Regions from separate parts of the Paenibacillus sp. RC84 genome, predicted to be linked through region 2. Evidence: riboswitches for the same ligand, from Rfam matches in the RefSeq annotation. Region 2 holds a riboswitch; the other holds the start of a gene.

Region 1 (6,079 bases), on a different contig from region 2:
ATTAAGTAGTACTCGAAATATTTCGAGTTGTAGAAGCTAAGAAGCATATCGTCTACGATAAAATGAAGACCGAAGAATCGAACGTAGGAGAGTTTTCAGAAAATTGTTTTTAGCAATGTTCAAGAAATTCCCTTGCAAGATAAATTGATCAAATTATATCAAAGCGAATTTAAAAAGAACAACCGACTAGAAAAGAAACTGAATAAGGAATTTACTGAGCTGCGTTTCTTAAACTTAAATGAAATAAAAGAATGAAACTGTACATTGCGGGCATTAACCATAACGATCCAATGTGTCGGAAGCAATTTTAATTGAATGGATGCGATTGATAAAAGACGAGAACACAGATAACCCAAGTTTTGTAGCGCCTGAGTGGGACGACAAATTTTTAAAATGGTGAAATCTCAACGCGCAAATTCTCTGGAAATGATAATAAACGAATGGGACTTTTTGTTCTTAGAAGAAGCAAAAGACTTTTCATTTTCTAAATCCACCAATTGTATGGTTAGACAATGGCAGAGATTTCGACGAAGCTGTCGTTTCTAATTTCTCTATGTACAGAATGAGTTACTTAAAAAAACTTAAACGCTGATAAAAATAGACAAACCTTTCTGAGGAACTTAAGTACAAAAATAAGGGAGGATGCTATTAATTTGGTAGGGGACAATCCATCTATCAACAAAAAGCGGGACAGAATATTTTATGAGGCGATTGAAGATCAAACTGAGAATAAAGAAAGAGCCTGGGGAAATCGTTATAGTTGGATCAAATCATGCTACAGATACACCTAGGAGCATGAGAAACTTATTGGAGCAACGCGGGCATCAATGTATTGTTAATCTCATTGATCCCATTTAAGGTAATAAAATGAGTCTTACATATATTAAAAACATTCCTATACAAGGTTATATTCAATCGAACTGAGCTAATATATAGTAACATAAAATTACAAATTTAACAAATACATAACAATATTCCTATTTAATATACCTTATATTTTTGGTAATATATGGAATAATATAAAATAGGAGTTGATATTTTGTTTAGTTTATCAAAGACAGCTTTATCTCTGCTTCTAACAACAGTTGTAGTCGGAGCAACGCCAGTTGTTTCTGCAAGTGCTCTAAGTGAATCAAAATCTTTTGTTACAAGCGAAGAAAATCAGCAAGGTTTAAGCATTCCATCAACAATAGAGGAATTGCTAAAAGATCCAAGATATAAAGATTTGACCTTTACTGATGGGAGTGTCAGTTTATACAAGAGACTCGAATCTCTAAAAAATGAATATCTCAATATCACCGCCGAACAGGTCACTGATATTTATATGAAAGAGCGCGGGATCGGCTATGAAGAAGCTAAATCCATATGGATGGAACTTACACCTGCCGAGAAAGCTTTAGCTATTTCAAATCCTATAATTGCTGCGATTATTGATAGTTGTAAAGAAAAAGCATATTCTTATACAAAGACAAATTATGGTAAAAGTGGACAGGGAGATACTAGTGATGCATTCCGTCACGCTGTTTGGAATGCTCTGATGTGTAAATATGCTGGTAAGCAATGGGCTTGGTCATACGGAACAGCACACGAGCAAAAAGATGATGCGTACTACAATAAGGTATTCGAAGATGGTTATACCGGAAGGCAACATACTACTATGGATCTTCACAACAACGAAAAAGGGAGAGATACATGGAGCATATTGACTGACAGTATTGCCTGGACAAGCGATGGTGATTTGCAAAATAGAGTTATCGCTAAGATAAATGCAGGTGAAATGTATATACTTCACAATTAATAGTATTCTAGTAGAGATACGGAATAAACTCTCCGTATCTCTACTAGAATATCAACATTGAGAAAGTAGGCAAAAAATGAAAAAATGGATAGTCATACTTTTATCAGTTGCAGTATGTATTTCTGTATTATCTTTTTTATATTTGTTTAATGGGAAACCATTACCAGAAGCACCTAGAGCCTACATTAAAAGTACGAGCATAGTTATACCAGTGGAAACCGCATCGTATTATTGGAAATTTGGTAAAGAAAAGAACATGTCCCCTTGGTATGCAGTCAAAGATAAAGAAGCTATAATCGTACCTAAAAATTCAACAATTAAGATTTCCTTTAAGAGAGAACCGGATGGTCCTCCGATTATTAGACAAGTCATTACTGACAATGACAATAGAGATATAGAAACAAAGAATTCTAACGAAATAACAGTACCGTCCTCAGAAGGAATTTACATGTATAGTATTAGTGCAGACTGGTCTGAAGGAAGCGCTCAATATGCAATAAAGGTGCATGTTAAGTAAAGCTTATGCATTAGGTTAGACGAATTTAGAATGATCGTTAGTGGACTCGTTTGCAAATATAGTAACAGGAAAAATAAAAATCAGTGCCATTACTAAAGATAGTATTTTTGAAATATTTTTAGACATTCTAACTCTCCCATGTATCGCCGGCCGGCTAGGTAAATTTGCCGTATTCATACAATTGAGTCAAATGTGTTAATTTTTCCTTTAAATTATTACTCAATGTGTTTTTGTCCATTCCTACTTGATTGATAGATCTTTCCATCTGTATCTTCACTATAGTAATAAGTGTTCTCAGCTTCATCGTTAAATTGAACCGCAACTGCATAATCATTAATACCAACAAATTTTTGCGCCTTAACTGTTTTGAATGTGTAATCATTTGATTCGAATCCCTTGGTACTAAGATGTTCTACCGTTCTTTTTTCAAGAGATTGACTAATTGCAGTGTTAATTTTTATTTCACTTCCGTAAAAATCTCCAATAAAAAAACCTACAGCTGACATGAAGACAAATAACACAATAAGCCAAATTTTACGAATAGTTCCCACTCCCCTTGGTGGAATAGAATAAAAATTCGAATAGAGCGAGTCCTGTGAAACGCACTCACAGGGCTTAGAAATGATTCTTGAAATGCAATCAATATACTATATATAGTAAAATATGTAAAGTTCCACATTGGTTAATGAAAAGAGAAATTGATGAATGGATATTTATATAAATAAAAATATGAAATACATAATAATCGTGGAGACGATTAAGTATGGTTATGGATTCTACCACTAAGTTTTAACAGCAGAACAAATTATTCAGGTTCTAGGCTTTGGAAGAAGGAACGACTATGAATTTTGAAGAACCTCCTTTTTCCAGTTAGTCGGATAGAGAAAAGAGATACGATAAACACATTTAAAGACGTGATTTTCAATTGGTTAAAAGGCAAAGAAAGCAGGGCATAAGCCCTTGCTTTTTTTATTTTAGAGTGTTAATATTTCAATTACAGTTAAGTGTTCTTAGGTCGGTTTTGTGGTAGGATTTTGGTAGGAAACTTGTTGATATCAAAGGAAATGACGAGTAATCAAAGTAACTGAAGATTTCTCGGAAATCCAGCAGTATCAAGGGTTTGGGTAACCAATGAATATTACAGGTCACCAAAAGAACATACGAAATTGAATATTGAACCTTCGGGGTAGGGTGAAAGTCCCAACCGGCGGTGATGGGTACGCAAGTACCCTAAGCCCGCGACTCCCGGCTGTTACGGCCGGGACTGACTTGGTGCGACTCCAAGGCCGACGGTAAAGTCCGGATGGGAGAAGGTGAAAAGCAGCTTCATTAAAATTTTTATTTTAATGAAGTCTGTTTGTCGATGCCCCCGTTGAACTTCCAGCGGGGGCATCGTCTCTTTTCGGAAGGTTCAATTCAAAACATTCCACAGGGGGTTTTTGAATTGGAGAATGCTTTAGGTCTTAACGGAAAGTCCGCATTAACGAGAGGAAAAGGGATCAACGGCATCTGGTATGTCGCGCTGGGCGCCACTTTGTGGGGGCTTGATCCGCTTTTCCGCATCCTGCTGCTGAAAAGCTTAACATCGGCGCAGATCGTGTTCATCGAACACCTGCTGCTCGCCTGCTACGCGCTTCCGGTCCTGATCCGGTACCGAGAACAACTGACCGGGAAGCTGACGCTGGCTGTCATCGGCGCGCTGCTGTTCATTTCGTGGGGCGGATCGGCAATCGCCACGATTTTGTTCACGTCGGCGTTTGCTCATGGGAGCGCGAATGCCGTGCTGCTTTTACAAAAGCTTCAGCCCTTATTCGCGATTACCTTGGCGCGCGTACTGCTGAAAGAAGCTCTGCCGGCCCGATTTTTTAAATACATCTTTTTCGCACTTGCGGGCACGTATTTGCTGACGTTCGGGTTTCAATCCCCGTCGCTGGGACTCAAAGATCTGGGCACCATGAGCTGTCTGCTGTCGATTCTGGCCGCAATTCTCTGGGGCGGGTCCACGGTCATGGGCAAATATTTGCTGCAAAAAAATCTCGATTTCCCGATCGTAACTTCGCTCCGGTTTTTACTGGCCATTCCGCTGCTGTTTATCGTGCTGATGGCGAGCGGGGACGCCTGGCAGCTTCATAAAGCAACGGGCGAGTGGGCGCTTATTGTTGTGAACCTGCTGTTCCAGGCGTTTTTCCCGGGGCTGATCAGCATGCTGCTTTACTATAAAGGGTTGTCCTCGACCAAGGCGTTTCTCGCGACGATCGCGGAGCTGTCCTTCCCGGCCGTCGGTGTTCTGATCAACTGGCTCGTATTCGATCAGGCTCTGACAATCGGACAGTTGGCCGGCTTCCTTCTGATCTGGTCCACGCTGTGGTTTATGGGACGCACCCCGGAAAGTAAAGCCGCCGCGTCCGGCGCCAACGAGAAGCTAGACGCTTCGGCCGTTTAATTGCAACGCATCCAAAAGACTGCCTAATCGGCGGTCTTTTTTTATATCCACCGAAAGCGGAGCTCCACTTGCACGGAGCGAAAGAATTGAGTTTAGTTGAACTTCAGGCAGGTGTGCGGGAGAGTATAGCCGGATTTCCGGAAGATACTATGCTAAAATAAATACAGTACCATTATTTTACATAACCCCGCTAAGTGAGGTGTACGGAAATGAAACGCTCGGTTATGCTTGACGAGATTCATGCCCTTCATCCCAATGAAGCGAAGGGCCTACTGCTGCAAATGCTGGAGCAAGCACAGCGTTACGAAGAGCTGCCCGAGAAAAAACATGCCCTTCAAAAACAAATTTTAGAGATATGGAATGGTCACTTGGCCCGAAAACAGGCGGAGAACGAGGGAGAAGCAGGCCATGTCCACATTGTGATGGGACTGTCCGATGCGGGAGCTTTGAAGTATGCGCTCAGCAGCCTGGGCAGGAGGAAAGAAAGCGAGATCCTCGCGTTTAACGATTGTTTTTCCGAAGGGCCGATCCGGGAGCTGGAGACGGAGAAAGGGCGGAAGTTCCGGCTGGAATGGATGTCCGAACGTTTCAGGGAGTATGGGCACGCCCAGCTAACAGGGATCCGGCACGGTTCAGATACCATTCTTGAGACTATGCGCGGCTTACCCGCCGATAAGGACATTACAATCTGGACCGGTAATCACGCCCACGAGCAGATCGGGATGCGTCTTGCCCTGTCTGTCCTCCGTGATGCTCCGAATAACGTCTATATCGGCCAGGTTTCGCAGCTGTATGAAGGGATAGCCGCCCGTTTCGATCCGGTGCCGCATTCTTACGCATTCGGCTTTCTTTCCATAGAAGCGATTGAAGAAATCGTACGGATTCATGAAAAGCAAAAGCAGCCGCTGTCAGAGCAAGCAAGGCAAGCATACATCCGGGAATGGGAAGAGCTGTCGGCTTCCGATGCGAAGCTTCATATCTGGTCGGACGGCAAAATAGTACCGGCTGCCGAGGAGAGTTATGACGAGGCGCTCGCGGCTCTTGTCGGTCAAATGCAGCGTGGCAGCAGTGATGACAAGGAGGAGTTCGTCCCGGCCAGCCGGGTGATTATGGAAGCGCTGGAGAGCTGGGGCGGCGCCGTTATGATAGAGTTCATCGAATACCGGCTGTGGACGTTGATTAGCGATGGACGGCTAAGGTTCAAAGGTGTGCCGGCTGCCATGCAGTCTTATAAAGTGGCGCTGGCCGAATCATCTTGCTAGGCAGAAAATGCAGTTCGCGGCAGTTATCCGATAAAAGCTCCCCGAATGCAAAAGGAAAG
Region 2 (6,079 bases):
ATTGTTCGTAAGAAGGCGAATCTGCCGGATTCCGAGATCTTTCAGAATCTGGGCCCCTACTCCGTAGTCGCGCAGATCGGGAGCGAATCCCAGCTTGACGTTCGCTTCGACCGTATCGAGGCCTTCTTCCTGCAGCACGTAGGCCTTAAGCTTGTTGATCAGTCCGATGCCGCGCCCTTCCTGGCGCATATAGAGCAGCACGCCCGCTCCTTCATCGTTTATCTGCTGTAGAGCGGCAGCGAGCTGGGGACCGCAGTCGCAGCGGTGGGAGTGGAACACATCTCCCGTCAGACACTCGGAATGCACGCGCACCAGCGTCGGGACCGAACCGTCGATATTCCCTTTGACAAGCGCGACATGCTCCTTCTGATCCAGCTGGTTTGTATACGCGATGGCCTGGAACGTACCGAAATCCGTCGGCAGCTTCGCCTCCACTTCGCGTTTGACCAGGTTTTCCTTTTCACTCCGGTAATGGATGAGGTCTTTGATCGTAATGATCTTCAGCCCGTGAATGCGGGCAACCTCCATCAGATCGGGGACCCTGGCCATCGTTCCGTCTTCCTTGATCACCTCGCAAATAACCGCCGCGGGATACGAGCCGCTCATGCGTGCCAGGTCGACGGCCGCTTCCGTATGACCCGCGCGGCGCAGGACGCCGCCCTTTTTCGCAATCAGGGGAAATATGTGCCCCGGCCTGCGGAAATGAAGCGGCTTCGCTTCCGGATCAATGAGGGCCCGGATCGTCCGGGAGCGCTCGTGGGCCGATATCCCCGTCGTAGTTTCCGCATGATCGACGGACACCGTAAAAGCCGTCCCGTGATAATCGGTATTGCGGGATACCATGGGAGGCAGGTCCAGTTCCTGCGCCCGTTCTTCCGTGATCGGGGCGCAGACGAGACCGCGGCCTTCCTTGATCATGAAATTGATAACCTCGGGCGTCGTTTTATCCGCCAGGGCGATGAAATCGCCTTCGTTCTCGCGGTCCTCGTCGTCCACGACGATAATGACCTTCCCTGCGGCCAGGTCGCTGACCGCTTCTTCGATCGAATGAAACGAATAGGTTTCTCTCTCTGTCATTTTGTTCCCTCCTTCAAAAAAATACCGTTCGGCTTACCGTCAGAAAAATCCGTTCTCCGCCAAAAACTTCTCGGTCAGCCCGCCCTGTCCGCCGCAAGAATGTGTCTTCCCGCCCGGACCCGCGCGGAGCAGCTTTTCAATATATTTCCCAAGCACGTCGCATTCGATGTTCACGCTGTCCCCGGGCTGTTTGTCCTGCAGAATCGTTTGGGCCAGGGTATGCGGAATGATTGAAACGGCAAACGTGCTGTCGGTCACGTCTGTAAGCGTAAGCGAGATACCGTCGATCGTGATGGAGCCGCCCGCAATCATGTAGCGGAGGACAGCATCGTCGTCCGGCTCCAGCCGGTAGACGACCGCATTCTCCTCCGGCGTTCTCGCCCGGATCCGGGCGGTGCCGTCTACGTGGCCCTGCACGAGATGTCCGCCGAAACGGCCGTTCGCCGGCATCGCCCGTTCCAGGTTGACGCGTGCTCCCGTCTGAAGCGATGCGAGGTTCGTTTTGCGGTACGTCTCCGGCATGACATCGACGGAAAAGGTCTCCTTGTCATAGGCGACGACGGTCAGACAGACGCCGTTGACCGCTATACTGTCGCCAAGCTTTACATCTTCCAGCACCAGGCGTGCGCCGAGGGTCAGGACCATCGCCTGGCCCTGCTTGTGTATGCGGCGCATAACGCCGATTTCTTCGATTAATCCGGTAAACATGATGAACCCTCCTTCTCGGCGTACTGCGGGTAACCCGTGAGACAGACGTCTTCGCCGACGGTCTCGACGGTCATCCGCGCCAGCCGGATCGCCTCGCTCATGCGGCCGAATCCGGCGAACGCCGCGTTGTCCGGCGCCTCCGGCCCGCCGCCGATCCATTTCGGGGCGAAAAACAGCACCGCCTTGTCCACCAGGCGGTTCTCCAGCATCGCCCCGCTGAGCCGTCCTCCGCCTTCCAGGAGGACGGAGGGCACCTCCCGCTCGCCCAGCAGCCGCATCGCGAGCGGGAGATCGACGTGCGGGCCGCTGCCGCACGCCAGCACTTCGGCGCCGAGGGCTTCAAGCGCTTCGCGCTTGGCGGGATCGGCGCCGGCGGTTGTCAGGATGAGCGTCGGCCGCTCATCCTGCTGCCGCAGCACCCGCGCGGACAGCGGCGTCCGGAGCTGCGAATCGACGACGATTCGCAGCGGATGGAGCGCCGGCACGGACAGCCGGGTGGTCAGCTCGGGATCATCGGCAAGCACCGTGCCGATACCGACCATGATCGCGGCGTGGCGGTGCCGCATCGCGTGGACGAGCTCGCGGGCGGGCGCGCCGGTGATCCACTTGCTGTCGCCGGTTTTGGCGGCGATCTTGCCGTCGAGCGTGCTCGCGGATTTCATCGTGACGAAGGGCAGGCGCGTCACGATGAACTTGCCAAACGCCTCGTTCAAGGCGTTCGCCTCGTCCGCGAGCAGACCGGCCTCCACGTCGATGCCCCGGCTCCGCAGTCTCGCGATCCCCGACCCCGCCACGAGCGGGTTCGGGTCTACGGCCGCGACGACGACCCGGCGGATGCCGCTCTCGATGAGCCTGCCGCTGCACGGCGGCGTCTTGCCGTAATGGCTGCACGGCTCCAGCGTGACGTAAGCCGTGGCGCCTTCGGCTTCGCGGCCGGCCATCTTCAGCGCGTGCACTTCCGCGTGGCCCTCTCCCCGCTTCAGATGGGCGCCCATGCCGACGATGCGGCCGTCTTTGACGACGACGCAGCCGACGACGGGATTGATGCCCGTCTGTCCGAGCGCCGCCTGGGCCATTTGCAGCGCCAGGCGCATGTAACTTTCGTCCTGTAAAGGTTGAAGCATGAGCGGTCTCCTTTCCGGGAAGGGAATTGGCTCTTCCCTCTTTTCTGCCTCAGCAGCTTTCCGGCTTGGTTCGTTCTGTGTTTAGTCTCTCCCGCATCGGCCAAAATGTTGAACCTGAAAAAGCCCCTGTCCGTTTCGGACAAGGGCGGTTTTATGGAATAGCAAGAACGCGCGTGAAGCCAGTCTGCGGGTACGGGAAAGTACCTCCGATCCCCTTAATAAGGGAACGGATACGGGGTTCTCCGGCAGGTATGCCAAAGAAACGTGCTGCTACCACACATTTCGCATCTTGCTTGCAGAAAGGACGAGATCGGAAAAAACGGCAGTGAAAAGATAGCACAAGCTAAGGCCACGATGGCCCGCCGTCCGGTCTCGCCGCTGTTTATGAACTTTAGAGCACAAATAAGCCGGCCAACCCAGGCCGCGTATGTACCTAAAAAAGCCCTTTCTGTGCGAATGCAGGTGAAGCTGCGTATGCAGACTGAATCGTTTCGTTCTCCTTCTCCCATCCAGACTTTAACTGTCGGTCTCGGACTCTCACCAAGTCAGCCGGATTGTCCTGCGTTCGAACGCTTAAAAAACAGACAAGCCGGGTCACGGACTGAGCTGCAGACCGGATAACCGGTACTGCGGCAACACCGCCGGTAGGGACTTTCACCCCGCCCCGAAGGATTGATTCAATCTTATTCGATTGTTGACTGAATAGTACCATTGTCATTTCCAAATTGCAAGTGTCAAGTTGACTAGTCCGGTCGGAAAACGGTATAAGCAGGGCCGAATCGGGGAAAGGCTGGATAAGTCTGTCCTATATGTCATGCGGAACAAAAGCGGAACGGATTTCCCATCAAGGAAGGATCCTTATGTGCCGCACATAAATGGAGATTGCAGCGGAAGGACAGGGGGGTATTCAGCCATTCCGGATATTCAAGCAGATACCCGGAAAACCGGGGCGATCATCTTGTACGAAAGGGAAGCCGAATAAATGAAAAGGAACACAGACTTTTCCCGAAAGTGCCTGAAGGCGGCCAAAAACACGGCGGCCGTCGGCTTCGCAAACCTATATCATGGCCATTCTGACGGGATCCCCGTTATTGTGCGCGGCCGTGTACTCCATGAGGGATTGGCAGCCTGCGGATGGGATAAAGCGCGGCTCTGGGACGAACTCGGTAAAGCTGGCGTGGATTCTCTGCTGGATGTTGCGTACGCGGAAATACGCCTCGATGCCCTGATCCTGAAAAGCCCCTGACCAGCCGCTTTCTTACAGCGGTTGTCCAGGGGCTTTTGGATACATTCATTAAACTTCGACGATTTCAACTTTCTCCATTGTGTCGCGGCCTTTGAACGCGTCCACATATTCCATGCCTTTGGTTACTTTGCCGAAAACCGTGTGCTGGCCGTCAAGATGAGGCTGCGGCTGGTAGCAGATGTAGAACTGGCTGCCGCCTGTGTTGCGTCCGGCGTGAGCCATCGCAAGCGTTCCGCGCTCATGTTTGTTCGGGTTGATTTCGCAGTCGATCGTGTATCCGGGACCGCCGGTGCCGGTGCCTTGAGGACAGCCGCCTTGGGCTACGAAGCCCGGAATAACGCGGTGGAAATTGAGTCCGTTGTAGAAACCGGAATTAGCCAGTTTCTCGAAGTTTGCCACTGTGTTCGGGGCATCCTTTTCAAAGAGGTCGATCAGCACTTCGCCGCCGCCTGCCATTGTGATTTTCGCTTGTTTTGCCATGTGGGACACTCTCCTTTTATGTATCGGTTCCTGCTTGGATTGCGGGGTACATGATTGTGAAAGCAATCTCTTTCATTGTACTCCATATTGGAGGGATGTACAAATAAGCGTCACTTTTACGAGTCAGGCTCGACCGTCTGTTAACGGGAACCGTTCACTATCTTTCGCCGCGCTGCAGGACTTTCCAAGCGTATAGAGTAAAAAAACAAACCGGAGGGAGCCCTCCGGCTTGTTTGGCCGTTATCGGGACGTTATGCCCGTCTATGGATGAAAATCAGCGGACCGGCTGAATTTGTTTCATCCGTTCCGGCACGACATCGTTGCGGACCAGATCTTCGTACGTTTCCCGTTTGACCGCCATGTCGGCCATTCCGTCTTTTACGAATACGACGGCGGGTCTGCGGATCCGGTTGTAGTTGCTGGCCATGGAGTAATTGTACGCTCCCGTACTGGCAACGGCCAGTATATCCCCCGTCTCGACGAGAGGAAGCTCCACGTCCCAGATCAGCATATCGCCGCTTTCGCAGCACTTGCCCGCGATGGAGACCGTCTCCTGAGACGGTTCCGAAGCCCGGTTCGCCAGCATCGCTTCGTACTGGGACTGGTACAGGGCCGGCCGGGGATTATCCGTCATGCCCCCGTCTACGGAAACATATTTGCGAACGCCGGGAATATCCTTGTTCGTTCCTACGGTGTACAAAGTCGTTCCGGCATCGCCGACGATACTCCGGCCCGGTTCGATCCAGATCTCCGGCATCGGATAAGAAACGGCCTCGAAGCGGGTTTTGACCGCTTCCGCGATCGCTTCGACATAGGTCGACATCGGCAGAGGCGTGTCGCCTTCCACATAGCGGATTCCGAAGCCGCCGCCAAGGTTGATGACCGAGAAAACCACGTCCAGCTCATCCCGTACCTGCGAGGCGAACTGGGCCACCTTCTCGGCTGCCACCCGGAAACCTTCGACCTCGAAAATTTGCGATCCGATATGGGAATGAACGCCGAGCAGGAGCAGATGATTCGCCTCGGCGGATTCTTTGACCGCTTCGAACGCGGCCCCGTTCCCAAGGTCGAATCCGAACTTCGAATCGATTTGGCCGGTGGAAATATATTCGTGCGTATGGGCTTCTACGCCCGGTGTTATTCTCAGCAGAATCGGTACGCGCTTGCCTTTCGAACCCGCAATCGCATCCAGCATGCGAAGCTCCGTGAAGTTATCGACCACGAAACAGCCGATTCCGGCGTCAAGCGCCATTTCGATCTCGGCCGGCGTCTTGTTGTTGCCGTGGAAGTGAATGCGCTCGGGAGGAAAACCCGCCTGAAGCGCCGTAAACAGCTCCCCGTCGGATACGACGTCCAAGGACAGTCCTTCTTCGGCTACGATGCGGCACATCGCCATGACACAGAACGCTTTGCTTGCGTAAGCAACCTGAAATTTTAACCCGGA

What was found. A riboswitch is a leader RNA that binds a small molecule or an ion and turns the genes downstream of it on or off. The one in region 2 is predicted to bind FMN.
Region 1: linked by a shared signal. The riboswitch ahead of ABH899_RS11005 (DMT family transporter) and the one ahead of ribD (bifunctional diaminohydroxyphosphoribosylaminopyrimidine deaminase/5-amino-6-(5-phosphoribosylamino)uracil reductase RibD) in region 2 are both predicted to bind FMN.

The regions. Positions count from the first base shown of each region.
Region 1 is NZ_JBGBYL010000004.1:154,950-161,028, forward strand. It holds gene ABH899_RS10990 (DUF6973 domain-containing protein) at 1,040-1,798, shown strand; gene ABH899_RS10995 (hypothetical protein) at 1,875-2,315, shown strand; gene ABH899_RS11000 (hypothetical protein) at 2,531-2,866, opposite strand; FMN riboswitch at 3,489-3,634, shown strand; gene ABH899_RS11005 (DMT family transporter) at 3,760-4,758, shown strand; gene ABH899_RS11010 (DUF1835 domain-containing protein) at 4,968-6,020, shown strand.
Region 2 is NZ_JBGBYL010000003.1:166,791-172,869, reverse strand. It holds gene ABH899_RS08010 (bifunctional 3,4-dihydroxy-2-butanone-4-phosphate synthase/GTP cyclohydrolase II) at 1-1,077, opposite strand, end outside; gene ribE (riboflavin synthase) at 1,117-1,785, opposite strand; gene ribD (bifunctional diaminohydroxyphosphoribosylaminopyrimidine deaminase/5-amino-6-(5-phosphoribosylamino)uracil reductase RibD) at 1,770-2,909, opposite strand; FMN riboswitch at 3,403-3,585, opposite strand; gene ABH899_RS07995 (hypothetical protein) at 3,892-4,155, shown strand; gene ABH899_RS07990 (peptidylprolyl isomerase) at 4,204-4,635, opposite strand; gene lysA (diaminopimelate decarboxylase) at 4,910-6,079, opposite strand, start outside.